One region of the Escherichia fergusonii ATCC 35469 genome, then DNA from elsewhere that is predicted to be linked to it. Evidence: riboswitches for the same ligand, from Rfam matches in the RefSeq annotation. Region 1 holds a riboswitch; each other region holds the start of a gene.
The links. Region 1 has a riboswitch for thiamine pyrophosphate ahead of thiM (hydroxyethylthiazole kinase). Riboswitches for the same ligand answer to the same signal wherever they lie in the genome.
Positions count from the first base shown of each region.

Region 2: another riboswitch for thiamine pyrophosphate. It lies ahead of thiB (thiamine ABC transporter substrate binding subunit); the one in region 1 lies ahead of thiM (hydroxyethylthiazole kinase).
Region 3: another riboswitch for thiamine pyrophosphate. It lies ahead of thiC (phosphomethylpyrimidine synthase ThiC); the one in region 1 lies ahead of thiM (hydroxyethylthiazole kinase).

Region 1 is NC_011740.1:2,230,052-2,239,912, forward strand. It holds gene EFER_RS10980 (DUF6493 family protein) at 1-1,232, opposite strand, end outside; gene EFER_RS10985 (DUF6493 family protein) at 1,229-3,802, opposite strand; gene EFER_RS10990 (glycoside hydrolase family 25 protein) at 3,888-4,703, opposite strand; gene thiD (bifunctional hydroxymethylpyrimidine kinase/phosphomethylpyrimidine kinase) at 4,771-5,571, opposite strand; gene thiM (hydroxyethylthiazole kinase) at 5,568-6,356, opposite strand; TPP riboswitch at 6,389-6,485, opposite strand; gene rcnB (Ni(II)/Co(II) efflux transporter accessory subunit RcnB) at 6,776-7,114, shown strand; gene EFER_RS11010 (putative fimbrial-like adhesin protein) at 7,166-8,194, opposite strand; gene EFER_RS11015 (fimbrial biogenesis outer membrane usher protein) at 8,210-9,861, opposite strand, start outside.
Region 2 is NC_011740.1:82,128-91,988, reverse strand. It holds gene EFER_RS00675 (MFS transporter) at 1-40, opposite strand, end outside; gene sgrT (glucose uptake inhibitor SgrT) at 146-271, opposite strand; gene sgrR (DNA-binding transcriptional regulator SgrR) at 360-2,015, shown strand; TPP riboswitch at 2,049-2,148, shown strand; gene thiB (thiamine ABC transporter substrate binding subunit) at 2,179-3,162, shown strand; gene thiP (thiamine/thiamine pyrophosphate ABC transporter permease ThiP) at 3,138-4,748, shown strand; gene thiQ (thiamine ABC transporter ATP-binding protein ThiQ) at 4,732-5,430, shown strand; gene EFER_RS00645 (DedA family protein) at 5,511-6,275, opposite strand; gene EFER_RS00640 (tripartite tricarboxylate transporter permease) at 6,459-7,946, opposite strand; gene EFER_RS00635 (tripartite tricarboxylate transporter TctB family protein) at 7,956-8,393, opposite strand; gene EFER_RS00630 (tripartite tricarboxylate transporter substrate binding protein) at 8,442-9,395, opposite strand; gene EFER_RS00625 (dihydrodipicolinate synthase family protein) at 9,450-9,861, opposite strand, start outside.
Region 3 is NC_011740.1:3,849,026-3,858,886, reverse strand. It holds gene rpoC (DNA-directed RNA polymerase subunit beta') at 1-184, shown strand, start outside; gene thiH (2-iminoacetate synthase ThiH) at 426-1,559, opposite strand; gene thiG (thiazole synthase) at 1,556-2,326, opposite strand; gene thiS (sulfur carrier protein ThiS) at 2,328-2,528, opposite strand; gene thiF (thiazole biosynthesis adenylyltransferase ThiF) at 2,512-3,267, opposite strand; gene thiE (thiamine phosphate synthase) at 3,260-3,895, opposite strand; gene thiC (phosphomethylpyrimidine synthase ThiC) at 3,895-5,790, opposite strand; TPP riboswitch at 5,871-5,971, opposite strand; gene rsd (sigma D regulator) at 6,023-6,499, opposite strand; gene nudC (NAD(+) diphosphatase) at 6,594-7,367, shown strand; gene hemE (uroporphyrinogen decarboxylase) at 7,407-8,471, shown strand; gene nfi (deoxyribonuclease V) at 8,481-9,152, shown strand; gene EFER_RS18805 (YjaG family protein) at 9,195-9,785, shown strand.

The sequences.
Region 1 (9,861 bases):
TCTGGGATACGGTTATCATCACGAATTAATGATATAACTGGGTGCAATAGCAACGCTTCATCAGCAACCGGGGGTTTGCTATCAAGAAAATCTGTTAATAATTGTTTAGTGCCAGCAAGCAAATTATTAATATAACTATCCAACAATGCACTCAACTCAGCATCTGTCGGATCGCCATACTTAACAATTAGTTTTGCAGCTTTCTCCTGAAGGCTGGTATCTTTATTTATAAAGACACCGGTGAGGTTATAACAAATTATCATTCGTTTATCAGGATATTTACTTGCCAGTTTATCGGCCAGTATTAAAGTACTATTCAAAGTACTCTTAATTGTTGAGGAAAAAAGGAGAGGCAGATGATTAATAAATGCATCATAATCAAATTCAGGATTTACACTAAGGCTGTTAATAATTTTTAATACATAGGAAATAGGTTTATTTTGCGGGCAATGAAATACTGAAAATAACTCATTTTGTAGTTGCAAACATTCATTTTCAGCAGGTTCCAGAGCAGTCAACAAGTCCACATACCAGTTAGTTTGATTTTTATTGAATCCGCGATTGACAGCAAGAAGGCTTTCTTTTAAAACCCGCATTCTGTCTAACCTTTTTTCTTGAGTGTATTTTTTGAACAAGTATATCCATCTATGTTCATCGGCGTCTTCTGGTTTCTCTTGTTTATGATACCAGCGGTCAGACCATGATATATCACAAGGATAATTAAATATTTCCCAAAGATGAACATCTAAAGTAAAAGAATGCTTTTGTAGCGTAATACTATGTATAATATTTTTTGCGATAAGTGTTGGCGACACATTAGATAGATAACCTGCCGCAATCCAGTCACTAATTTGTTCGTAATTAAAAGGACAACCATCTTTATCTGCGAAGATATTGACATAATCGGTAAACCAGTCAGGAGAAAATAACCCCAGAGCTATATCCAGATAATTATTATTCTTAAACATGACAGATTTTATGTTTTTACAATCTTTTTTATTGTAACAGCATAATATTGCTACACCTAACATTTTAAACTGATTTTCACTACCAATAACTCCCCACCTATTCCGTGATATCTCCTTGTGACCGATTAATCTTTTCACATCTTTCTTGATTAATGGAGCTAACTCTTTTCGAGACTGTTCATTCAGTACTTTTAATAAAGCTATTAATTGCTCTGAATTTCCCGATTCAATAATATTACTGTATTTTTCTTTAAAATCGATCATTTCACACATCCTTGTACAGTTAATTCATTAAGGTTAGCTATTAATTTTTTATAATTAATGGGCAGATCGTTGTCACCAGCCTGAGTGATGCAATTCTCCAGAATTTTCTTTTGGAATTTTCGTATTGCTGGATCACTATTGTGGTTATCAAGATATTCAATAAATCTATTAATCGGCGCATACTTATTCATAAGTAAATAAGCAATACATTCAGACAGATAGTGACTGTCTACAAAGTTATGTTGGATAGCCAATTGTATATATTCTGCTGCCAAATCGCGGCTAATCTTTTTCTCAAAAAGTAAACAAACTGCAATGTAGATCCAACCTGCCTGATGAACACGAAGTTGGTTTTCAAGCAAATATTGTAGAGGATATAAGCATTCTTCAAAGCCATCGACTTCGTTTCCCGATGCCGTCGCTGGAATAAAGAGATTTAACCAAGAATCCGGGTAATGTGGCACCAGAGATAAATAATACAATATGTCCTTCCAGTGACAACACTCATCAATACGGAGACTCATATAGTAATAATGACAAGGATAATGGTGAATACTCTCTCTCTCCCAGTGATAAAGCACACGGTTATTTAATGCCAGTCTGTACCAGGTTTTATATTCATTCTTATCAATTAATATGCAATACGTACAGGTAAATGGTTGGGCTATGCCAGGCCAACTCGCCTGCTCTTTGGCGATAGATTCATATTGTGGGAATACTCCGTTTGCATCTCGGGTACGTGTAATCTGTGTCCAGAGTGGTAAATACTCGTCATTTGTTGCCGATATATCATCTGTGATCCCCAACAAATAGTGCACCGCCTGGGCGTATTTCCCGGTTAAGATTAATGCCTGTTGCTTCACTTCTTCGGTAACCTCGCCTGGCAAAATACGATTACAGGCGACAATTAAATCATCAACATCAACCGGATAATTCTCGCGTTCGTGGGCCAACAATCTCTCCACCAGGATTTGTGGCGAAACATAGAACGGCGTGTGGCTTGGTGTTGCCAGTAAACTTAAGTGGCAGTTATCACGCAACCGTGTCAGTACCAATTGGTTTTGGTTTTGTAAATGTGGAAGGCGGCGTTCATGCCACTCTGGCGTTGATGCATATTCATCGTCAAACCATTGCTGAAAAAAATCTCTCAGGCAATAAAGTATTGATGATTCGAGATACTTTTTATGTGATTTTTTATAGTACGGTTGTAATTGTTTTTTATACCCAGCAGGAAGTTCATCTTGCAGAGCAATAATCCCGGCATAAAAAAGCTCAATATCCAGAGCTTCTTTATTTTCCAACATTTTTCCAGTTTGAAACAACAACGCATCCCAGTTTTCAGGAACAATAACCTGCTCATGTTGTAGCATGGGAATAACATGACTTTCGCCCAGCGGTGAATCACATTGTAACAGTGCCAGTACACTGTGCTTTAAGCCCGCCAACCATGGCTCAGCTAACGCGGCAACGTCCTGTGCTGCCTGGTATTTCAACATTAATTCGGCAGTGCGTAGTTGTAATTTTTCGCTACGCTGAATCAAGGCTCCAGAGATGTTTTGCGCCAGTGTTGTACGGTATTGGGGATAACGTACTGCCAAATCCCCGGCAATATCCAGTGCTATTAATAATGATTTATCGCATTTTTCGCGCCCGCTAATCACCGGTAAACACTGCATAAATGATGAATGGTCGAACTCAGGGTGAGAGTAAATTGTTTGAATTGTCTGAATAACAAAATTGACGACCGAATTATTGCTGGCACTTAATCCTGAAAATAATAACTGTTGGTTATCAATCCATTCATCTTCTTGTGGTTTAAACATTTTTATCAGACGAATATGCCAGTCAAGGCGACCTTTTTTAAAATTATTTGTTAATGAAGCTAACAGTTCTTTAATGAGCTGTCGTGGCAAAAGATTTTCAGCGAACAGTTGCTTAAACACTTCATCCCAAAACTCGGTAACGACACCACAATGATGCGTGTTATCGGCCTGATGAAAGTGACTTCGCAAAAGCACAGGGACGTCATATTGCGTGAACGGTAAAATTACCTTTTCTATGACTTGAGGGTTATCCCGCAGCCAGATAATTTCATCCTGAACGTTGCGAGTATACATCTCAACATGAAATAACACGTTGGCAAACGCTGCTTCGTTGAAGGTAATCCAGCCTTGCTGAAACCAACGCCAGATAAGACGGATATCTGGATATGTATGTGGAACGCGCAAACAATCCTCAAACACGCTATCCAGATAATCAGGAGGGCAGTGAGTAAAATAAGTGATTAGCGCATCATGTATAGCATGGTAACGACTTCTACTAACCATATGAAGTAACGTATGTTTCACTGGCCAGCTAACAGGAAACATTTTTTGATCTGCATAACTACGCGTACAAACGATTTTTGTCAAAGGGATTGCATCGTCAACATGTTCCCCCAGACGAAGTGAAATATAATCAAAGTTCTGCAATTCCTTTAAGGCAATAATTCGCTCATTTTCGGTTAATGACAATCCCCAATCAACAATGGCTGGATAATCTTTTTGGCGAATCAGTTCGACAGGTATCATTGGCGAGTCTCTTCCATGGAGTATTATTCATGATACCGGGTTGAACACCTGTTTTATCAGCCCCCGAAATTCTGATTTTTGATGTTTACTTCGTGAATGTGCTCCCCACGAATCCCTGCAGCTCCTCCACCGTGCCATTAAACACATTAAAATCCACCGGGCCATTAATGCCATCTACCTGGCCACGGTCGGAATGCTGCCAGAAACGCCATTCCATGCCGTCATTGTCCGGACGACGTTGATAGTAGTGCGCAACCCACCACGGATACTCATTGAAATACCCCGCCAAATTCGTGTGATAAAACGTCGCGCCTGCATAAATAATCGGCTTTTTTCCTGTGCTTTTTTCGACCATGTTTAGCCACTGACTTACCCGCTTGCGTAATTCCTTCGCCGATAATTTTCCTCGCTCTTCTACGTCCAGCACAGCAGGGAGATCGCCGTGGGCAAAATCCACCGTTTGCAGAAATAATCGCGCCTGAACTGAAGCGGATACCGACGGGGAAAAATAGTGATACGCGCCACGCAACAGGCCATTTTGACGACTGTGACGCCAGTTACGCGAAAAATATGGGTCTACCAGACTCTCGCCTTCCGTGGCCTTGATAAAAGCAAACTGTAAGCGGATACCGTTGTCGCGCATTTTTGCCACCCGCTGCCAGTCGATCCGCTCCTGCCAGCGCGAAACATCTATTCCGTGAATGGTGTAACTGGCAGGAATACGAATAGAAAAAGATTTGACCGGGCGGTAACCATAAAAGTGAATATAGTCTTTGATCTGAATTGCTGTGGAATAGAAAAAATTAACCGTCTGGCTGGGATAAATCGCCACGATGGAAATTAGCCCAAGGGCACAAAGTAAGGCGGTAAATCTTTTACGACTGGCAATCCATAGCTGCATTGGCTTCATCCCTGCATTTTCAGCACAAGCAGGCTGAAAAAAATCCAAAGCAGCTATATTACGGTGTTTACCACCAGGCGTGGAAGTGGTGAACCGGACCAATTCCGTGCCCCACTTCCAGCGTGTCGGCCTGCGCTAACGCGGCAGAAAGCCAACTTTTTGCCTCCTGTACGGTGTCAGCCCAGTTTGTATGGCGCGGGCGTAGTGCAGCCAACGCCGCAGAGAGCGTACAACCAGTGCCGTGAGTGTTTTTGGTCATAATGCGCGGTGCAGTAAACCGTTGTTCCCCCTCTCGGGTAAACAGCCAGTCCGGGCTTTGCTCATCATCCAGATGACCGCCTTTCATCAGCACTGCGCCACAGCCCATCGCTAACAGCGCTCGTCCTTGTTCCAGCATTTCCTGTTCGTTGCGCGCGTGTGGCGCGTCAAGCAATGCGGCTGCTTCGGGCAAGTTTGGCGTTATTAATGAAACCTGTGGCAATAATCGACTGCGCAGCGTGGCAACCGCCGAAGGTGAAAGCAGAGGGTCGCCGCTTTTTGCCAGCATAACGGTGTCGAGTACCACGTTTTGGATCTGATAACGTTGCAACCGTTCTGCCACCGCTTCAACAATATCGGTTTCCGCCAACATACCGATTTTAGTGGTGTCGATTCGCACATCAGTGAACACCGAATCCAACTGCGCGGCGACAAAATCAGGATCTATGCGACACACCGATTGCACGCCCCGGGTGTTTTGCGCTACCAGGGCGGTTATTACCGAACAACCATAAGCACCAAGTGCAGAGAACGTTTTGAGATCTGCCTGAATTCCTGCACCACCACTGGGATCAGTGCCTGCAATTGTCAGAGCGTTAATCCGTTTCATGCCTCTACCTCCTGAGTCATCTGCCAGAGTGCGTCGAGAAAATACGGCACAAATGTGCCCGGCCCCTGGCTTCTGACAATGGCTCGTTCTCCTGCTTGCTTCATCCAACTGCATGCAGAAGCAACATTTAGCAGTCTGTCGCCCGGTAATGCGCAACAGGCAGCAACCACTGCCGATAATGCACAGCCAGTTCCCACAACCTTGGTCATTAAAGGATCACCGCCGCCAACGCCGACAGTTCGTCGTCCATCGGTAACATAATCAACCTCGCCAGTAACCACTACCACTGCACCAGTTTCCTGAGCCAGCATAACTGCAGCGGGTAACGCGTTCGCTACCACATCCGTGCTATCAACACCGCGCCCACTATTGCTGACACCTGCTAATGCCATGATTTCGGAGGCATTCCCCCGAATAGCATCAGGATTAAGTGATAAAAGCTCTGTACAAAAATGGCGTCGATAATCAAGCGAACCAACAGCTACCGGGTCCAGCGTCCAGGGGGTTTTTACCCGTTTTGCATGGACTACAGCTGCACGCATTGCGTGCGCACGCGCTTGGGTGAGAGTGCCAACATTTATTAACAATGCACTGGCAACAGCAGCAAACTGGCTGGCTTCTTCTGTTTCAATCACCATTGCGGGGGAAGCACCTAGCGCCAGCAAAGTGTTGGCAGTAAAAGTTTGCACTACATCATTGGTCATGCAGTGTGTAAGTGGCGATAGCGTGTGAAATTTTTGTAATGTTAACGCCGCAGTTTTGCGGCTTAGCAGGTCAGGCTGCATATTTTAGCTCCTGCCCGCGTGAAAGAAGGGACACGAGCAGTGTCTGACTTCCCTACGCTGGCATTATCCAGATCAGGTGATACGGGTATTTCTCAGCCTTCACGTAGAAGGGCACCCCGAGTCGTTGAAGCTATACTCGTCATACTTCAAGTTGCATGTGCTGCGACTGAAATTATTTAGCGTATAATTTTGGCTTCGATAACAAGGATACTGCCTTGATAATCCAATGTAAATCGGCCTGGATGATTCCTAAACTGTTAGCCTTGCAGGGAAAATAAAAATAATTTATGCCGCCTGTGGGTGCTATCGTTTACACTTTTTACGCAATCAGTAGAATCCTAACAAAATATTTCTTGTCAGGATCATGCATGACAGAAATGATACCCGACTGATTTGAAGACCCGGAAAGTGGAGTGAATATGGGTGTGAAAACTAACATGTTGCTGGGTGCAGTACTGCTGGCAACAAGTGCTGCATGGGCCGCACCGACGACAACAGGTTCAGGCAATACTTCAGGTATTGCAAAATACGAATTAAGCAGCTTCATTGCTGATTTCAAGCATTTTAAGCCTGGCGATACCGTACCGGCGTTATACCGTACTAATGAATACAACATAAAGCAGTGGCAGTTGCGTAACTTACCAGCACCCGCCGCTGGCACACACTGGACTTATATGGGCGGTGCTTACGTGTTGATTAACGACACTGATGGCAAAATTATTAAAGCCTACGATGGCGAAATTTTTTACCATCGATAAAAAAATCCCCCTCATCCAGAGGGGGAATAAAATATTACTACTCCTGATATTTTAATCATATTTCATTGCGATAATAACGGTTGCTTTAAGGTCGCCTGGTTTGGCTTTACTTTTATCAAGAACATAATACCTGGCTGTAATAGGTATCTGCACTTCATTGCTGCCCACATATCCAGCTTTAGCAACTTCCCATAAACTACTAATGCCACTAACATTACCTGCATTAACACCAATCGTTAACTGTTTTGTTCCTGACTCCAGCACAAATCCAACAGCGTTATTTTCATCACCTTTCAGAACATCATTCCTGTTGGTTATTAAATCACTACTATAAAGATAAACCGTCATTTTACGCGTGGATTGTTTTCGCTCACCAAACAAGTTATCGCACTGCAGTTTGATATTTTCAGTGGCACTGGTTGTACTTTTTCCTGACTGAGGCAACTCAGAAAGTGTGGTATTTGGCAAAGTTATGCTCAGGTCTTGCGGTTTACAGGTAGATTGCTTTCTGTTCCAGGTTATTCGTAAATCTGAGGAATAGAATCCGCCAACCCTGGCCAGTGCGTTTCGGTAATTTGTAATACAGGTATTCCAGCCTTTGCCGAACACGACACACCAAAAAAGGTCAGAAAATGCATCATTCTTTGAAGTTGACGACGCACTGGAGAGCGATGCGATATCCTTAATTAAAACGCTATTTGAGGAATCAGCAGAAATATTAGCAGTTGTGCTACTGCTTACTTCACTAACTGTCACCTTATAGCTTGCAGGAAAAACTCCCTTACTTGAATCCAATTTAATATCTTGACCATCAATCCAGGTAATGGTCAGTTTTAATTTCACGCTATTATCATAAAAACCGACGATAATATCTGAAGGTTTCAATGGACTGACTGTATTTGTCCCGGAACAAGACATATCATTATATTGATGAGAAAATACTTCGCTCTGCGTAGGGTTGAGCACAAAATATTCATTCACAACCATTGAATCCTGGTAAGTAATATTTCCACTACAACCTGCCGACACACCATGTGTCATAAGTGCCAGTAAAAACGCGATAAATATTTTTAATTTCATAGAATCACCCACCTGCTACCGGCAAATATAAACCTTGCTTTCATCAATTGTCTTATCAAAGGTAATGGTGCATGAAAGCCCTTTTTCTTTATCTACAGCGACACTGATTTCTGGTGGTATCTCATTAGTTCGAATAAATAACTGACTTCCCTGCCCAACCACACCGACATCATGCCCATGAATATCAAGCACTTCATAGCCGAAGATCAATGGTGAACCATCATGACGTTTAGCTTTAATAAACCAGGGTTTGCGTTGGTCAGTTTCAAAATTAATCTGCACAACAGCGCCACGATAAGGGGCAACAATTTTTCGATTTCCCTTTAACTCTGTATCGCTGGAACTTTGTGAAATATCCAGCATCAGATGATTTTCGCGAAATGGCGTTAAGTTATCGTAAATAACAGTGCCGTTTTTATCTGTAGTGCGATATTTTTGCCCATTGACATACGCCCCTTGTAAGCCAGGTGCCTGCATAATCGCCAGCGTGTCAGTGAGTCGGTTTGTCACATTTACCCCACCGGCCCATGCCACCATCCCACCAGAAATACTACCGCCCATCTGAGTATAATTAGATGACTGACTGTAGTTGGCATTTACAATCGCCACTGGTCCGTTCCAGGTAATATTTGCACCTGCCGCCGTTTCATGGGCCTCTTTTTGGTGGCTAAAATTAAAACCATAATTAAATTGATCACGCTCACCGGCAACTCCGTTAATTCCCGTATTATTTGCGGTGTAACCCGCATTATCAAAAGTGGTTGAGTTTGATAAACTCAACTGCCGCCGTGTTGTGGTAATATCATCACCCCAGTCAAATGGCACTGAGATAAATAAGTTAAAGCGTTTTTCAGCTTTTCTATCTGCATCGTATGTTTGGCTGGCAGAAAAAATATAACTAATTTTTTTCCAGTTATTAGAATAACTCAACTGATAATCTTTGCTGTCACCACTGCGTTGCCAATAATCTCGCCATAGTGCGCTAACCGCCAGTGATCCAAGACCTTCTGGTAATGACTGGCTGATATTGGCTGAAAATGTATTTTTGCGACCAAAATCATTCTGGTAATAATCACCAATATCATAAACATCATTCTCATCACGACGATAACTGTCTTTATTATTTGCCCAGACGTGATCGTTAAATGTACGGTATCCGCTGGAAGAGTAGCGATAAGCGGCCAACCCAAACCGGGTTGAGGTCTGACTCAGATATTTATTCCACGCAATTTGATAACTCTGCCCATTAAAGACGTCACCATTTTCCTGCTTACTATGCGATTGCGTGGCATCCAGTGAAATCGCCCCGATTCGTGTATTCCAGCCAGTGCCGAGGGTAAACGCATTGTAATGTTCGGCTACCATCGAGCCGCCATACAGAGTGAGCAAATTATTAAAACCATACTGAACGCTAAGTTGCGCAAAATCTGCCTGCTCACTGGCACCTTCTATATGGCTGCGCCCGGCTGCAATGTCATATTTGTAAACGCCAGGTTGCAGCATATTGGGTACTGAGGCAAAAGGCACCAGGTAAGTGTTAACCTGACCATCTGCTTCTTTTACCGTAACATCAAGATCAGCGCCGCCACCAGCAAGCTGTAAATCAGCAATGGCAAATGGACCTGGTGGGACTTCTTTTTGGTAAACAATGAATCCGTTCTGCTCAA
Region 2 (9,861 bases), 2.1 Mb from region 1:
CACCATTCATACGGCGAGCCATCGTCATAATCCAGACCATAAGTTTCCTTTTTAGCGCGGCGAGAATAAAAAAAGCCAGCAGGTATTATCTGCTGGCGGGTGATTTTACACCAATACTCAGTCACACATGATGTCGGCAATTCAGTTACGGAGCACTCAACTCCCACTGCATCAGTTCTTCCAGCATTGCTAAACGCCGGGAGGCGCTTAACCAATATAACCAGGACAACTTTTCAGTTGCGGTAAAATACCGCTGATAAAACTGATGCATATCCCACCTCCTCGCTTCATCGACAGTGATTATTGGCCTAATATAGGGATTATTAAATTGCTGGATTTTCCCCAGGAGTTCCCCTTTTATGCCTTCCTCTCGTTTGCAACAGCAGTTCATCCGTTTGTGGCAATGCTGCGACGGTAAATCTCAGGAGACCACGCTGAACGAACTGGCGGAGTTGCTCAACTGTTCCCGTCGCCATATGCGCACGCTCCTGAATACCATGCAGGAGCGTGGCTGGTTGACGTGGGAAGCGGAAGTCGGTCGCGGTAAGCGTTCACGCCTGACATTCCTCTATACCGGGCTGGCGCTCCAGCAACAACGTGCGGAAGATTTACTTGAGCAGGACCATATAGACCAACTGGTGCAGTTGGTTGGCGACAAAGCAGCTGTGCGGAAAATGCTGGTTTCTCATCTGGGGCGTAGCTTCCGCCAGGGGCGACATATCCTGCGCGTGCTCTACTATCGTCCGTTGCGTAATCTGCTGCCCGGCAGCGCATTGCGCCGTTCCGAAACGCATATTGCCCGGCAAATTTTCAGTTCGCTAACGCGCGTAAATGAGGAAAATGGGGAACTGGAGGCGGACATCGCCCACCACTGGCAGCAAATTTCACCGCTTCACTGGCGCTTCTTTTTACGTCCAGGAGTCCATTTTCATCATGGTCGTGAACTGGAAATGGACGACGTGATAGCCTCTTTGAAACGGATCAATACGCTGCCGCTCTATTCGCATATTGCTGAAATTGTGTCGCCGACGCCCTGGACGCTGGACATCCATCTCACGCAGCCAGACCGCTGGTTGCCGTTACTGCTGGGGCAAGTTCCGGCGATGATCCTGCCGCGCGAATGGGAAACCCTCAGTAACTTTGCCAGCCATCCCATCGGCACCGGTCCGTATGCGGTGCTCCGCAACAGCAGCAATCAACTGAAAATTCAGGCATTCGATGACTTCTTCGGTTATCGCGCATTAATCGACGAAGTAAACGTCTGGGTTCTGCCGGAAAGTGCCGACGAGCCAGCCTGTGGACTGATGCTTGAAGGGCCTCAGGGCGAGGAAAAAGAGATTGAAAGCCGCCTGGAGGAAGGTTGCTATTATTTACTGTTCGACAGCCGCACCCATCGTGGGGCGAATCAGGCGGTAAGAGACTGGGTAAGCTATGTTCTCTCCCCCACCAACCTGGTCTATTTTGCCGAAGAGCAGTACCAGCAACTGTGGTTTCCGGCCTACGGTCTGCTGCCGCGCTGGCACCATGCCCATATCCTACAGAGCGAAAAACCTGCCGGACTGGAAAGCCTCACCCTGACCTTTTATCAGGATCATAGTGAGCATCGGGTGATTGCCAGGATCATGCAGCAGATTCTGGCAAGTCACCAGGTCACGCTGGAAATCAAAGAGATCAGCTACGATCAGTGGCACGAAGGAGAGATCGAAAGCGACATCTGGCTTAACAGCGCCAACTTTACGCTGCCGCTGGATTTTTCGCTGTTCGCGCATTTGTGCGAAGTGCCGCTGCTACAACACTGTATTCCGATCGACTGGCAAGCCGACGCCGCCCGCTGGCGCAATGGCGAAATGAACCTGGCGAACTGGTGCCAGCAACTGGTCGCCAGCAAAGCAATGGTGCCGCTCATCCACCACTGGCTGATCATTCAGGGGCAACGCAGTATGCGCGGCCTGCGCATGAACACTCTCGGCTGGTTCGATTTTAAATCCGCGTGGTTTGCACCACCGGATCCATGATTGCTGGTTGATAACAAAATCACTACACTAACGCCGTTCTCAACGGGGTGCCACGCAGACGCGTGCGCTGAGAAAATACCCGTCGAACCTGATCCGGATAACGCCGGCGAAGGGATTTGAGGCTCCTTCTCAAGTCCTTTGCCACTCTTCTTTGAGGTGCAAAGTGTTAAAAAAATATCTTCCCCTGCTGTTGCTCTGTACAGCACCTGTTTTCGCTAAACCCGTTCTGACTGTTTATACCTACGATTCCTTCGCCGCCGACTGGGGGCCTGGTCCGGTGGTGAAAAAAGCCTTTGAAGCCGACTGTAATTGCGAACTCAAACTGGTGGCGCTGGAAGATGGCGTTTCGCTTCTCAACCGTCTGCGGATGGAAGGCAAAAACAGTAAAGCCGATGTGGTGCTGGGGCTGGATAACAATCTGTTAGACGCCGCCAGCAAAACCGGGCTTTTTGCTAAAAGCGGTGTGGCAGCGGATGCCTTTAATGTTCCCGGTGGCTGGAATAATGACACTTTTGTCCCGTTTGATTACGGCTATTTCGCCTTCGTCTATGACAAGAACAAACTGAAAAATCCGCCGCAAAGCCTGAAAGAATTGGTTGAAAGCGATCAAAACTGGCGGGTGATTTATCAGGATCCGCGTACCAGTACGCCGGGCCTGGGTCTGCTGTTGTGGATGCAAAAAGTCTATGGCGATGACGCCCCGCAGGCCTGGCAGAAGCTGGCGAAGAAAACGGTCACGGTCACCAAAGGCTGGAGCGAAGCCTACGGCCTGTTTTTAAAAGGCGAAAGCGATCTGGTACTAAGTTACACCACCTCTCCGGCTTATCACATTCTCGAAGAGAAGAAAGATAACTACGCCGCCGCGAATTTCAGCGAAGGTCACTATCTGCAAGTGGAAGTTGCCGCCCGCACCGCTGCCAGCAAGCAGCCGGAGCTGGCGCAGAAATTCCTCCAGTTTATGGTTTCTCCGGCTTTTCAGAATGCGATCCCAACCGGCAACTGGATGTATCCGGTGGCAAACGTCACGCTGCCTGCCGGGTTTGAACAACTGACCAAACCAGCAACCACGCTAGAGTTCACGCCAGCCGAAGTGGCGGCACAACGTCAGGCATGGATTAGCGAATGGCAACGCGCCGTCAGCCGTTAATTCCCGGCTGGTTAATTCCAGGTGTAAGCGCCGCTACGCTTGTGGTGGCGGTCGCACTGGCGGCGTTTCTCGCCCTGTGGTGGAACGCGCCGCAGGGTGACTGGATGGCAATCTGGCAGGACAGCTACCTGTGGCATGTGGTGCGCTTTTCCTTCTGGCAGGCGTTTCTCTCGGCGCTGATCTCTGTCGTACCGGCAATATTCCTCGCCCGCGCCCTCTACCGCAGGCGCTTTCCGGGACGGCTGGCGCTGTTGCGTCTGTGCGCAATGACCCTGATCCTCCCGGTGCTGGTTGCTGTTTTCGGCATTCTTAGCGTCTATGGTCGCCAGGGTTGGCTGGCATCACTCTGCCAATCGCTCGGTCTGGAGTGGACCTTTTCGCCCTACGGCCTGCAAGGCATTTTGCTGGCGCACGTATTTTTTAATCTGCCGATGGCGAGCCGCTTATTGCTCCAGGCACTGGAAAACATTCCCGGCGAACAGCGTCAGCTTGCTGCCCAGCTTGGCATGCGCGGCTGGCATTTTTTCCGCTTCGTTGAATGGCCGTGGTTACGGCGCCAAATCCCGCCGGTTGCTGCGCTGATCTTTATGCTCTGTTTCGCCAGCTTCGCCACCGTGCTGTCGCTGGGCGGTGGTCCGCAGGCGACCACTATCGAGCTGGCTATTTATCAGGCGCTGAGTTACGACTACGATCCTGCCCGCGCGGCGATGCTGGCGCTGATCCAGATGATATGTTGCCTTGGGCTGGTGCTGTTGAGTCAGCGACTAAGTAAAGCCATTGCGCCCGGCACCACGCTGCTGCAAGGCTGGCGCGACCCGGACGACCGTCTGCATAGCCGCATTTGCGACACGGTGTTAATTGTGCTGGCGCTGCTGCTGTTGCTGCCACCGTTACTGGCGGTGATTGTCGATGGGGTAAATCGCCAGTTGCCAGAGGTGCTGGCACAACCGGTGCTGTGGCAGGCGCTGTGGACCTCGTTGCGTATTGCGCTGGCGGCAGGCGTATTGTGCGTGGTGCTGACCATGATGCTGCTATGGAGCAGTCGCGAATTGCGGGCACGGCAAAAAATGCTGGCGGGCCAGGCGCTGGAGATGAGCGGCATGTTGATCCTCGCTATGCCGGGGATTGTGCTGGCAACGGGCTTCTTTTTACTGCTCAACAACACCATCGGCCTGCCACAATCTGCTGACGGCATCGTGATTTTCACCAATGCGTTAATGGCCATCCCTTATGCGCTGAAAGTGCTGGAAAACCCGATGCGCGATATCACCGCGCGTTACAGTATGTTGTGTCAGTCGCTGGGCATTGAAGGCTGGTCACGATTAAAAGTAGTGGAGCTGCGCGCCCTGAAACGCCCACTGGCGCAGGCGCTGGCCTTTGCCTGTGTGCTGTCGATTGGTGATTTTGGCGTGGTGGCGTTGTTCGGTAACGATGATTTCCGTACCCTGCCATTTTATCTCTACCAGCAAATTGGCTCCTATCGTAGCCAGGATGGCGCGGTGACCGCGTTAATTCTACTGCTGCTCTGTTTTCTGCTGTTTACCGTGATTGAAAAACTACCGGGGCGAAATGTTAAAACTGACTGATATCACCTGGCTTTATCACCATTTGCCGATGCGTTTTAGCTTAACGGTGGAACGCGGCGAGCAGGTGGCGATCCTCGGGCCAAGCGGCGCGGGTAAAAGTACCCTGCTGAATTTGATCGCCGGTTTTCTGACGCCAGCCAGCGGTTCGCTGACTATCGACGGCGTTGATCACACCACGACGCCGCCGTCACGCCGTCCGGTGTCGATGCTGTTTCAGGAGAACAACCTGTTCAGTCACCTGACGGTCGCGCAGAACATCGGGCTGGGGCTAAATCCGGGCTTGAAACTGAACGCGGCGCAGCAGGAGAAAATGCACGCTATTGCCCGTCAGATGGGGATTGATAATTTAATGGCGCGGTTACCGGGCGAGCTTTCCGGCGGTCAGCGACAACGCGTGGCGTTAGCGCGTTGTCTGGTACGCGAACAGCCGATTTTATTGCTCGATGAACCGTTCTCTGCGCTCGATCCGGCGTTACGTCAGGAGATGCTGACGCTGGTGAGCACGAGCTGCCAGCAGCAAAAAATGACGCTATTGATGGTGTCGCACAGTGTGGAAGATGCGGCCCGGATCGCCACACGCTCGGTGGTGGTCGCCGACGGGCGCATCGCCTGGCAGGGTATGACCGATGAGTTGTTGAGCGGTAAGGCGAGTGCTTCGGCACTATTGGGGATTAAAGGTTAATCTGTCATATCGGATGCGGTGTGAATGCCGCATCCGACAATAAAAATTTAAATATCAAACAGTTACACTGCCATGCAGGCCTAAACTCCAACCACTTTACGCAAAATATCGATATACACCGGCATCAACGGGTGGCGAATTAACACCACCAGCGCTACCACGCCGATGGCAGAAATCAACGGCGTCAGCCACAACAAACGACCGCGCGACAAATAATGACTTAAACGGTCAGTCGCTTTACCACTGCGCCATGACCGCCAGCACAGCCAGCCACCAACCCACAAAAACACCGCTGTTGCCAGCAGCAACCATTTAAACTCGCCACTCTGCATTCCGGCAGGAATATCGATCGCCGCGCCCGCCAGAATCCCCGGCAGGAAGTAAAACGGCGGCCACAACAGGCAACCTACAATATTCGGTAAAAGAAACTTACGCACTGGCAGATCCAGCATCCCTGCCACCATCGGTACCAGCGGACGCGTCGGCCCGACAAAACGTCCGACCAGAATGGTAAACATGCTGTGCTGATGTAGCGCATGTTCGGTCTTATCGAGCAACGCTTTGTTCTTCTTCATAAAAGACCAGCGATGCAACGGCTTTTTAAAACGCCAGCCCAGCCAGAAGGAGATCCAGTCCCCCAGCAGGCAACCGACAATACCGGCCAGCCAGGCATACCAAAAACTCAACTCGCCGCTGCCAATCAGTGCCCCCAGTCCTGCCATCAGTACCGTACCTGGCAGAATCAGACCGACCAGCGCCAGCGACTCCAGAAAAGCCACCAGCACAACAGCCATCAGAGAATACGCGGTCGATTGAGTAATAAAGTGTTCCAGCAATGCTTGCATAATGCGCCCGGTTGATGAATTCGTCGTGGATTGTGCGAAGTGGTGGTATTCAGGTCAATCTATTCTTTGTATGAATATACTCCTGCAACGCGAATCATTTAGAGTATAAATTTAGCAGTCACGCAGGATTTTACTTAGGGGAAGGCAGACCATCCACAACATGGATGGTCTGAAAACAGCGGATTAACGGCTAAATGAACGGTAGATATTGCGTCCTTGCAACGCGACAACCAAAAAGAAACAGGCAGCCAGTGCCATAGATACCGGGCGCTCAACAAACGCCAGCCATTCGCCATTAGACTTAATCATTGAAGATAATAAGTTTTTTTCCAACATTGGCCCAAGAATCATCCCCAAAATAATGGGCGAAACCGGGTATTCCTTACGTTGTAACCAGTATCCAAGAACCCCCATGACCAACATGACAACGACAGAGGCACCCGAGTTATCGATAGCAAATGCACCGACAATACTGAAAATCAGAATAATCGGGTACAGAATCGCTTTATCAATCCAGATGATGCGTTTGATAAAACTGACAGCAATTGTGGCTAACGGTAGTAATGCAATATTGGCGATCAGAAACAAGATAAACACGGCATAGAGTTTATCTGCCTGGAACAGAAATAATGTCGGTCCTGGATTCATATCCTTCATATAGAGCACGCCGATGATAATTGCGGCGGCAGAATCGCCCGGAATACCGAAAACTAATGAAGGGATCCAACTCCCCGCCAGGCTGGCGTTGTTACTGCTCGAGGAATCAACAATCGCCTCCTCAGAACCATGCCCATATAACTCCTGCTGGCGAGAGAATTTTTTTGAAATGGCGTAACTTATCCACGCAGCAATATCTGCTCCAGCGCCGGGTAACGCTCCGATAAGCGTACCGATAATACTGCTACGGCCAAGATTTAATTTTCGTGACCAAATCACCTGCCCCATTCCCTTGAATAAATTAATCCCCGTTTGCGTTTGTGGCACGGCACCACTTACCTGGCTAATTTTGTCACGATAATATTCAATTGCGCCGGATATCGCGAACAGACCAATCATCGCCGGGATAAAGTTCACCCCTTGTAACAGGCTGATTTGCCCAAACGTAAAACGTGGAACCCCGGATATTTGATCATAACCGATACACGCCAGTAATAATCCCAAACATAAGGTCACCATGCCTTTCAGTGGTTGATTACCCACAACCAGAGTCGCGCAGGTTAAGCCTAAAAGAGAAAGCCATGTGTATTCATAAGAACTAAATTTAAGGGCAAATTTCGCCAGTACAGGCGCAGCCAACATCAAAATAAGTGATCCAATCACGCCACCAATGACCGAACTCACCAGCCCAAGTCCCAATACGCGATTCACCTTACCTTGCTTTACCAGTTCATTTGAATCAGCAACATAAGCCGCCGAAGCAGGTGTCCCTGGTATACGCAAAAGTGCGCCGGGGATATCTCCGGCATAAATGGATGACGCACCAACGGCAATCATTAATGCCAGAGCGGGAATAGGATCAAGAAAGAAGGTAAAAGGTACCATTAGCGCAACCGCCATCGTTGCGGTCAATCCTGGAATGGCCCCCACAAATAACCCAAAGGCTGTAGCAGCAATAATGGACAGAATGGCATTCAAATTAATATACGTTAGTGCCTGAATCAAAATATCCATATTGCATCCTTAAAACAAGATTCCTTCAGGAAAGGCTACCAACAACACTCTGGCAAAAATAAACCAGATAATAAGAGATGCCGATATCGAAACGATAACGGAATGCAAAAGTCTGACACCTCGTATTTTCATTAAAATAAAAAGCAACAAAAATGAGCAAATTACAAAACCGAGAATATCTAACAATAATATAAACAGCAGTACCACTGTAATAACCAGTAAAAGTGCTTTCACTTCATCAAGCGTTAAAGAAACTTTGTTACGGTGCCGGTGTTTAATATCTATCGCTACATCAATAGCCGCTAAAAACAACAACAATCCACTGATGATGCAAGGCATAAATCCAGCGCCATACTGCGATATGCCTCCATATTGCGTTATGCTCCAGCCAAAAATAAACATGGCAAAAATCAGCAGAAATAACGGCGTTACCGGTATTATGCGCATAATGCTATCCCTGTAATTGGGCGGCGATATATTCACCGCCCTGTCTGATTAACCCTTGATTTTGGTTATTAATTTTCCGTATCTGGCATCTTCATCTGCCATAAAAGTCGTCATTTCTTTGCCATACAGCGGGTAAACTTCAAACCCTTGTTTGGTAGCGAATTCTTGTAATTTCCCCTGCGCAAACACTGCCTGCATAGCGGCAGTTAATTTTTGTGAGACCTCTTCAGGAGTACCCGCCGGAACCACTAAGGCATTCCATGTCGCCAAATGATATTTATAGCCAGTTGCTTGTTGGAATACTGGAAGATCTTTATAAAGCCCTGCCGATTTTTCTGCCATGGTCGCTAAATTACGTACCATTTTGGCATCGACCATACTTTTCGCTTCGCCCGGTGATGACGTTGTAAAATCTATACCACCGGAAACCAGTTCCATCAGTGCAGAACTGGAACCTTCAGAAGGCACCCAGGTCACGGCAGAAGACGGAAGCCCCATACTGTCGAGCATACCTATCAAGTTCAGATGCCAGCCGGAATTTAACCCGCTACCCGATGCTTTTAACTTACCTGGATTCGCCTTGATGTAGTCGGTCATCTGGACGATATTTTCGAACTGCGAATTTGCTGCGACTTGCACGCCTCCCAGATTCACTGCCAGCCGTGTAATTGGCGTGTAGTTCTGATACGTTAACGCCGTCATCCCCTGATGGTGCATCATGGTGATTTCTACCGTCGCAATTCCCAGGGTATAGCCATCCGCTTTAGCTTTCGCAATGGCATCATGGCCAACCACCCCAGCACCTCCCGTGCGATTCACCACGTTGACATTCACTTTCAACTCTTTTTGCAGCCCTTCTGCCACCAGGCGTGCAACAGTATCGGTATTTCCTCCCGCGCCCCAGGGCACAATGATTTGGATTGGTTTTTCTGGCCATGCAGCCAGCGCGGAACCTGAAACCAGCAGTGAAGCAACGGCACAACTCATCAGGGTACGTTTCATATTTATAGACTCCTGTCTTAATTATTTTTTAATAACAGCAAGTGCTGTCGGATATTAATATTTGAGTTGTTGACGCTGGAAATCTGCGGCATCAGCAATTTGTTTTAGCACCACCTCCAGCCCCCAATATTTTTTCAGCACATCGTCAGCCGTTACCCGGCAGTGAACACAGTCAAATGTTCCTCGCTGCTGATGAAATATTTTGGCATTTTTCGGATAGCCAATATTTTCACTGACGGCACTCAGCGATAAAAACCAGGCGAGTTGTTTTGCCTCTTCAGGGTGTTGTTTTCCTTCAAGCCAAAGCCAGTGATACAAGTCAGGATGAAAGTTGGTAAAGACGCCACAAAAACCTTTCGAACCTGCAAGCATCGCCTCCCAGGCAATGGCAGCATTGGCATTAACAATCGTCATTGGCGTCTGCTGGGTTAATTGCACCCGGCGCGTCACTGTAGGCAGATCACAA
Region 3 (9,861 bases), 1.6 Mb from region 1:
GAAAGAGAACGTTATCGTAGGTCGTCTGATCCCGGCAGGTACCGGTTACGCGTACCACCAGGATCGTATGCGTCGCCGTGCTGCAGGTGAAGCTCCGGCTGCACCGCAGGTGACTGCAGAAGACGCATCTGCCAGCCTGGCAGAACTGCTGAACGCAGGTCTGGGCGGTTCTGATAACGAGTAATCGTTAATCCGCAAATAACGTAAAAACCCGCTTCGGCGGGTTTTTTTATGGGTGTTATTCAGAGGGCAAATTCTTCATGGGAAATATTAAGAAAGGCAGGGCGAAACGAGGAAGAAGCTTTTCGCCCTGGACAACATTCCTGCTGACGGTACTAACATAAAAAAACGCAACGCTTTCAACAACCTTGCGTTTTTCATCTTCCGTAGCTGCTCGGAATAAATTTACGTTCTTACATTCTGTCTCATGTCCTTTGCGAGGCGCGTCCCAGATAGCTGTCCCAGTCTTTCCATACCGGCTGCAAACCCTGAGCAGTTAATGCAGCAGCAACGGCTTCCGGCCTGCGATCGTCGTGCGGTGAGAATTGCTCCAGCTCCGGATGATTGTCGGCATAGCCACCAGGTTGCGTTTTCGAGAAGGCGCTGACGTTATTGATCGCCAGCGGAATAACGCGATCGCGAAACCACGGTGATTCCCGCGTGGAGAGTGACAGTTCAATCTCCGGCGCAAGTAGGCGGAAGGCGCAGATAGTTTGCACTAACTGGCGTTCATCCATAATCGACGCTGGCTCAATTCCGCCAGTACACGGGCGCAGGCGCGGGAAGGAGACAGAGTAACGGCTTTGCCAGTAATGTTGTTGCAGCCATAGCAAATGTTCGGCAACCATATAGCAGTCAACGCGCCAGCTGTCGGAAAGGCCGATTAGCGCGCCGAGGCCTATCTTATCTATCCCCGCACGGCCCAGCCGATCCGGCGTTTCCAGCCGCCAGAAGAAGTCCTGTTTTTTCCCTTTCAGATGATGGTGGGCGTATGTCGCCTCGTGATATGTCTCCTGATAAACCATCACCCCATCCAGACCAAGTTGCTTTAACTCGGCGTATTCCGCTTCCGCCAGTGGCTGTACTTCCATCTGTAGTGAAGAGAACTGTTCACGCAGGACAGGGAGATGACGACGAAAGTAATCCATCCCCACTTTCGCCTGATGTTCACCAGTGACCAGCAATAGATGTTCAAAGCCCATCTCCCGGATAGCGGCGCTTTCCCTGGCGATATCCGCTTCATCCAGCGTTTTACGCTTGATGCGATTGCTCATGGAAAATCCGCAGTAAGTGCAGTCGTTAGCGCAAAGATTAGAGAGATAAAGCGGGACGTAGAAGCTGACGATGTTGCCAAATCGCTGGCGGGTCAGGCGCTGCGCCCGTTGAGCCAGTGGTTCCAGGTATTCACCGGCGGCAGGTGATAGCAATGCCATCATATCGTCGCGAGTGAGTTGCGAAACATTGAGCGCCCGCTCTACGTCAGCTGCCGTTTTGCTGTTGATTCGCAGGCGGATGTCGTCCCAGTCCAGTTGTCGCCAGCGATCACTGAAGGTTTTCATGCCGATGCCTCCAGAAATCCGGTCAGCGGGCTAGTGGCATGAGCAAAATGACTGCGACTGCCCGGCCCGGACTGACGTGCCAGCAGGCCGGCGTCTACCGCCAGACGAAATGCCTTCGCCATGTTGACGGGATCGTCCGCGACGGCAATCGCCGTATTCACTAACACCGCATCGGCTCCCATTTCAAGCGCCTGCGCGGCATGGCTGGGAACGCCAATGCCAGCATCAACGACCACCGGAACCGTGGCTTGCTGGATAATAATCTCCAGCATGGCGCGGGTTTCCAGTCCCTGATTAGAGCCAATTGGTGCGCCGAGCGGCATTACTGCTGCACAGCCCACTTCCTCCAGACGTTTGCACAACACTGGATCGGCACCGCAGTAAGGCAGCACGACAAATCCCTGTTGCACCAACGTTTCGGCGGCTTTCAGGGTTTCGATGGGATCGGGCAATAGCCAGCGGGCGTCAGGGTGAATCTCTAATTTTAGCCAGTTTGTGCCTAACGCTTCACGTGCCAGATGAGCGGCGAAAATGGCTTCTTCCGCGGTTTTCGCCCCGGAAGTATTTGGCAGCAGTGTCACACCCGCCGCGATAAGTGGATCGAGGATAGCATCGTTGTGTTGGCGCAAGTCGACGCGTTTCATCGCCAGCGTCACCAGTTGGCTGCCGGAAGCGCGGATCGCCTCCACCATCAATTGTGAAGAGGCGAATTTCCCGGTGCCGGTAAACAGATGTGAATCAAACGTTTTGTCCGCAATACGTAACATCTCAACCCCCTGCAATAACCTGAAAAAGTAGGATCTGGTCGCCATCCTGCACGATATGTTGCGCCCATTGCTCCCGCGGGACGATTTGCTGATTAATTGCCAGTGCCGCACCTGCTTGTTGTTGATTGAGTTGCTCCAGCAACTCGTGAACAGTTTGCCCGGCGGCGCACTGCATCGGTTGATCGTTAAACAGGATCTGCATTGCTTCCTCCGCATACCGGGCAACCTGTAGCGCGGCGCAACGCCAGGTTGCGCCATTGGTTTAATTTACCGTCAAACAGTCGAAGATATCCCGCAGGGGTCTCTATACCACTCAATAGCTTAATTGCTTCCAGTGCCTGTAACGTGCCCATAACCCCGACCACCGGGCCAACCACGCCCGCCGTGCGGCAGTTGCGTTCTGGCTCCTGGTTATCCGGCCACAGGCAGCGGTAACACCCCTGTTCCCAGGGCGGCGTCAGTACCATCAACTGACCGCCAAATCCGACCGCGCTGGCGGTGATAAGCGGTGTGTTAAGTGCTACGCAGGCGGCATTAATCTCCTGGCGAGTCGCCATGTTGTCGGTACAGTCGAGAACCACATCGGCCCGTGCTACCGCATCTTTTAACGCCTTACCCGTTAACCGTTGTTGTAATGCTGTCAGTTGAATGTCGGGATTCAACTGTGTCAGTCGTTGTTGGCTGACCTGCGATTTCGGGCGATCGATATCTTCAGTGGTAAAGAGGATTTGTCGTTGCAGATTGCTCAAATGCACATCGTCGTCATCTGCCAGTACCAGCGTCCCGACACCAGCTCCCGCCAGGTATAGCGCAGCAGGTGTACCCAACCCACCCAGACCGATAATCAGCACCTGGCTGTCGAGCAGTTTTTGCTGCCCGTCAAGAGCGATATCGTCGAGCAGGATTTGACGGCTATAACGCATAAAATCACGGTCATTCATCGCCAACTCCTGCAATTTCCAGCAACTGTTCCGTTGCCAAACGCCAGTCTGCGGCCTGGGTAATGGCACTGACGACGGCGATACTGCCAACACCTGTCGCCATCACCGCAGGCGCGCGCGGCAGGCTGATACCGCCAATCGCCACGGTGGGATAAGCTGCCAGACGCTCAATGTGTCGTGCCAGCTGTTCCAGCCCCTGCGGTGCAGAAGGCATCTGTTTGGTTTGCGTCGGGAACACATGTCCTAGCGCGATATAAGAAGGACGAGCTGCCAGCGCGACGTCGATTTCCATGTCATCATGAGTCGAAACGCCCAGCCGCAGGCCCGCTGCACGGATGGCATTGAGATCGGTGGCTTGCAAATCTTCCTGTCCCAGATGGACGCCATATGCCTGATGCTTAATCGCCAGCCGCCAGTAATCGTTGATAAACAGCCGTGCGTTATAGCGGCGGCCCAGCGCAATTGCTGCCACGACATCGGCTTCAACCTCTTCATCGCGCCGATCTTTGATGCGCAGCTGGAGAGTACGCACGCCTGCATCCAACAGACGTTCGATCCACTGTACGCTATCCACTACCGGGTACAGTCCTAAACGAAAAGGTACATGAGGAAAATCAGGCTGATACATCACGCTTCCTCCTTACGCAGGTAGATTTCTCCACCTCTGGCACGGAAGTTCTCCGACATATCCGCCATTCCCACTTCAATGGTTTGCGCGGCGGCGTAATCACGTACTTCCTGGCTGATTTTCATCGAGCAGAATTTCGGCCCACACATGGAGCAAAAATGGGCGACTTTGCCGGACTCTTGCGGCAGGGTTTCATCGTGATAAGCGCGGGCGGTAAACGGGTCGAGGGCCAGATTAAACTGGTCTTCCCAGCGAAATTCGAAGCGGGCTTTCGACATGGCGTTATCGCGAATTTGCGCGCCCGGATGCCCTTTCGCCAGGTCGGCGGCGTGGGCGGCAATCTTATAGGTGATAAGCCCCTGCTTAACATCTTCTTTATTAGGTAGACCCAGATGCTCTTTTGGCGTTACGTAACAGAGCATCGCGCAGCCAAACCAGCCAATCATCGCCGCGCCAATCCCCGACGTGAAGTGGTCATAACCCGGCGCAATATCAGTAGTTAGCGGCCCGAGGGTATAGAACGGAGCTTCGTGGCAGTGCTCTAACTCCTCGGTCATATTGCGGCGGATCATCTGCATCGGTACATGCCCAGGACCTTCAATCATCACCTGCACGTCATATTCCCAGGCGATTTTGGTCAGTTCGCCCAGCGTATGTAGCTCGGCAAACTGCGCTTCATCGTTGGCGTCCTGAATAGAACCGGGGCGCAGGCCGTCGCCCAGCGACAACGAAACATCATAAGCGGCACAGATTTCACAAATTTCGCGGAAGTGTTGATAGAGGAAATTTTCCTGATGATGGGAGAGGCACCATTTCGCCATAATCGAACCGCCGCGAGAGACGATACCGGTCAGGCGTTTCGCGGTCATCGGCACGTAGCGAAGTAGCACGCCCGCATGGATAGTGAAGTAATCCACACCTTGCTCGGCCTGTTCCAGCAGCGTGTCCCGGAACGCTTCCCAGGTAAGATCTTCAGCGATCCCATTAACCTTCTCCAGCGCCTGGTAGATCGGCACTGTACCAATCGGCACCGGGCTGTTACGCAAAATCCATTCGCGAGTTTCGTGAATATAGCGACCGGTGGAAAGATCCATCACTGTATCCGCCCCCCAGCGCGTAGACCATACCAGCTTTTCCACTTCTTCTTCGATGGAAGAGGTGACTGCCGAGTTGCCGATATTGGCGTTAACCTTCACCAGAAAGTTGCGACCAATAATCATCGGCTCCGATTCCGGATGATTAATGTTGGCCGGGATAATCGCACGTCCGGCAGCAACTTCATCACGGACAAATTCCGCGGTGATATTTTCCGGCAGACGTGCGCCAAAGCTCATTCCCGGATGCTGGTGGCGCAAAACTTCGCTACGTATGCGCTCGCGACCCATATTCTCGCGAATGGCGATGAATTCCATTTCGGGCGTGATGATGCCCCGGCGGGCGTAGTGCAGTTGGGTGACGCGGCGTCCTGCTTTGGCGCGCTTTGGGGTTAATACGCCGCTAAAACGTAGCTCGTCGAGGCCATCATCTGCTAGTCGCGCTTTAGTGTAATCGGAACTGCGCACGGTAAGTTCTTCGGTATCGCCGCGCGCATCGATCCACGGCTGGCGCAGTTTTGCCAGTCCTTGCTGCACGTTAATGGCGATCTGTGGATCGCCATACGGACCGGAGGTGTCGTAGACCGGAATCGCTTCGTTTTCTTCGTACTGCGGCTGTTCTTTGCTGCCGCCAATTAGCGTCGGGCTAAGCTGGATCTCACGCATCGGCACGCGCACGCCGGGGTGTGTGCCAGTGATGTAAATACGTTTTGAGTTGGGAAAGGCGGTGCCTTCCAGGGTGTCGATAAAATGTTGGGCCTGGGCGCGTTGTTCGCGGCGGGTCAGTTTTGTTGCAGACATAGCTCATTCCAAAAAGTTAAGGACGTGGCTTGTCAGACGACGGATGAAGCAAGAGACGATCGCCGCAAAGGCGATGCGATAGCAGATTAACTCTTGTTCCCTTCGCAGGTATTAGCCTGATCAGGTTCCGCGGATCCCGAATAAACGGTCTCAGCCAGTTAAGGCACTCCGACAAGAAATTAGCCCCGCAAACGGGGCGTTGAATGTAAATTACGCGTTAACAGCGCAGAACTCAAGCAGGATATTTGACGCGGGCGGCGTCAAGCACCAGCAGAATCAGCTTATCTTCCAGCACAAAGCGCGCTTCCAGGGCCTCGCCGATGTCAGATAAAACCTGTTGAAACTCAAGGTAATTATCATGATCGATAGCGGTTTCCAGGCTGGAATCGTAGTAATCCATAATCTGTTGGGTATTGGCTTCGAGTTGTGGCCAAATCTTCGCGGCGCGTGCGAGTTGCCCATTGCCTTCCAGTTTATGAAGAATGCGCTCATAAATACTGAAATGTCCGGCAGACAAGTAATCGACCAGGCTCTGACAAAAATCATCAAGGGCTTTTTCGTTTAGCCTCATGTACGATTCTTTGCCAGGCTTAATGCCAACCAGATTGTAGTAAGCCACGAGCAGATGCTTACGTACATGTAGCCAGCGATCAACCAGTTTGTTACTTCCTCTGACGCGCTCCGTCAGGTTATCGAGCTGGTTAAGCATGATTGACTCCGCAAGTTTGTATTCAAAAACTGCTCAGTGAGAAATGTAAAAACCATGTTAAACATGCCAGTGATGCAAAGGTAGTGCAAGAGCTATGGATCGTATAATTGAAAAATTAGATCACGGCTGGTGGGTCGTCAGCCATGAACAAAAATTATGGTTGCCGAAGGGAGAATTGCCATATGGCGAAGCGGCAAATTTCGATCTTGTGGGTCAGCGCGCACTACAAATCGGCGAATGGCAGGGGGAACCTGTTTGGTTAGTACAACAGCAGCGGCGTCACGATATGGGGTCGGTACGTCAGGTCATTGATCTCGATGTTAGGCTGTTTCAACTGGCCGGACGTGGCGTGCAACTGGCGGAGTTTTACCGATCGCATAAATACTGTGGTTACTGCGGGCATGAAATGTATCCGAGCAAAACCGAATGGGCGATGCTGTGCAGCCATTGTCGTGAGCGTTACTACCCGCAAATCGCACCCTGCATTATTGTTGCCATCCGTCGCGATGATTCGATCCTCCTCGCCCAGCATACCCGCCATCGTAACGGTGTCCATACGGTGCTTGCCGGATTCGTCGAAGTGGGCGAAACCCTCGAGCAGGCGGTCGCGCGGGAAGTGATGGAAGAGAGCGGAATTAAAGTTAAAAACTTGCGGTACGTGACTTCCCAGCCGTGGCCGTTTCCCCAGTCGCTGATGACCGCATTTATGGCGGAATATGATAGCGGCGACATCGTGATTGATCCGAAAGAGCTGCTCGAGGCGAACTGGTATCGCTACGATGATTTACCGTTACTTCCGCCGCCCGGCACCGTGGCGCGCCGTCTGATAGAAGATACGGTGGCGATGTGTCGGGCAGAGTATGAGTGATGATACACTGACCGCCTGACGCACTAAGGAACAGCCAAAATGACCGAACTCAAAAACGATCGTTATCTGCGGGCGCTGCTGCGCCAGCCCGTTGATGTCACTCCAGTATGGATGATGCGCCAGGCGGGTCGCTATCTACCGGAATATAAAGCCACGCGCGCCCAGGCGGGCGATTTTATGTCGCTGTGCAAAAATGCAGAGCTGGCGTGCGAAGTGACTTTGCAACCGCTGCGTCGCTATCCGCTGGATGCGGCGATCCTCTTTTCCGATATCCTCACCGTGCCGGACGCGATGGGGTTAGGGCTCTATTTTGAAGCCGGAGAAGGTCCGCGTTTTACCTCGCCAGTCACCTGCAAAGCTGACGTTGATAAACTGCCAATTCCGGACCCGGAAGATGAGCTGGGTTATGTGATGAACGCGGTGCGTACTATTCGCCGCGAACTGAAAGGCGAAGTGCCGCTGATTGGTTTTTCCGGCAGCCCGTGGACGCTGGCGACCTATATGGTGGAAGGTAGCAGCAGCAAAGCGTTCACCGTGATCAAAAAGATGATGTATGCCGATCCACAGGCGCTGCACGCTCTGCTCGATAAACTGGCGAAAAGCGTCACTTTGTATCTGAATGCGCAAATTAAAGCTGGTGCTCAGGCCGTGATGATTTTCGATACCTGGGGCGGGGTGCTCACCGGGCGCGATTATCAACAGTTCTCGCTCTATTACATGCATAAAATAGTTGATGGTTTACTGCGTGAAAACGATGGTCGCCGTGTACCGGTCACCCTGTTTACCAAAGGCGGTGGACAGTGGCTGGAAGCTATGGCGGAAACGGGTTGCGATGCGCTGGGCCTCGACTGGACAACGGATATCGCTGATGCGCGCCGCCGCGTGGGCAATAAAGTCGCGCTGCAGGGTAATATGGATCCGTCGATGCTGTACGCGCCACCTGCCCGCATTGAAGAAGAAGTCGCGACTATACTTGCAGGTTTCGGTCACGGCGAAGGTCATGTCTTTAACCTTGGTCACGGTATTCATCAGGATGTGCCGCCAGAACATGCTGGCGTGTTTGTGGAGGCTGTGCATCGTTTGTCTGAACAATATCACCGCTAAGGAGTGATTATGGATCTCGCGTCATTACGCGCTCAACAAATCGAACTGGCTTCTTCTGTGATCCGTGAGGATCGACTCGATAAAGATCCGCCGGATCTGATCGCCGGAGCCGATGTCGGGTTTGAGCAGGGCGGAGAAGTGACGCGAGCGGCGATGGTGCTGCTGAAATACCCCTCTCTTGAGCTGGTGGAGTATAAAGTGGCACGCATCGCCACCACCATGCCTTACATTCCAGGTTTTCTTTCCTTCCGCGAATATCCTGCGCTGCTGGCAGCGTGGGAGATGCTGTCGCAAAAGCCGGATTTAGTGTTTGTCGATGGTCATGGGATCTCGCATCCTCGCCGTCTTGGCGTCGCCAGCCACTTTGGTTTGCTGGTGGATGTGCCGACCATTGGCGTAGCGAAAAAACGGCTCTGCGGTAAATTCGAACCGCTCTCCAGCGAACCGGGCGCGCTGGCCCCACTGATGGATAAAGGCGAGCAGCTGGCATGGGTCTGGCGCAGCAAAGCGCGCTGTAACCCGTTGTTTATCGCTACCGGTCATCGGGTCAGCGTGGACAGCGCGCTGGCGTGGGTACAACGCTGCATGAAAGGCTATCGTCTGCCGGAGCCAACGCGCTGGGCAGACGCGGTGGCCTCGGAACGTCCGGCGTTCGTGCGCTATACAGCAAATCAGCCCTAATTCAGGTAAACTGCGGATAATTTCCGTATTTGAGAACTCAACATGTTACAAAACCCAATTCATCTGCGTCTGGAGCGCCTGGAAAGCTGGCAGCACGTCACTTTCATGGCTTGCTTATGCGAACGCATGTACCCCAATTACGCCATGTTCTGCCAGCAAACCGGTTTTGGTGATGGGCAAATTTACCGCCGCATTCTCGATCTCATCTGGGAAACACTGACCGTCAAAGACGCAAAAGTGAATTTCGATAGCCAACTGGAGAAATTTGAAGAAGCGATTCCTTCAGCGGACGATTTCGATCTGTACGGCGTTTATCCGGCAATCGATGCCTGCGTGGCGTTAAGTGAACTGATCCATTCGCGTTTAAGTGGCGAAACGCTCGAACACGCGGTAGAAGTGAGTAAGACCTCCATCACGACCGTGGCGATGCTGGAAATGACTCAGGCTGGCCGTGAAATGAGCGATGAAGAGCTCAAAGAAAACCCAGCTGTAGAGCAAGAGTGGGACATTCAGTGGGAAATATTCCGACTTTTAGCTGAGTGCGAAGAACGCGATATCGAGCTGATAAAAGGCCTTAGGGCAGACCTGCGTGAGGCGGGCGAGAGCAATATTGGTATAATTTTTCAGCAATAAGACCAGAAAACGTGATTTAACGCCTGATTTGTCATACCTGGAGTCTTCCCTTTCGCCCCCCGTCTGGTCTACATTT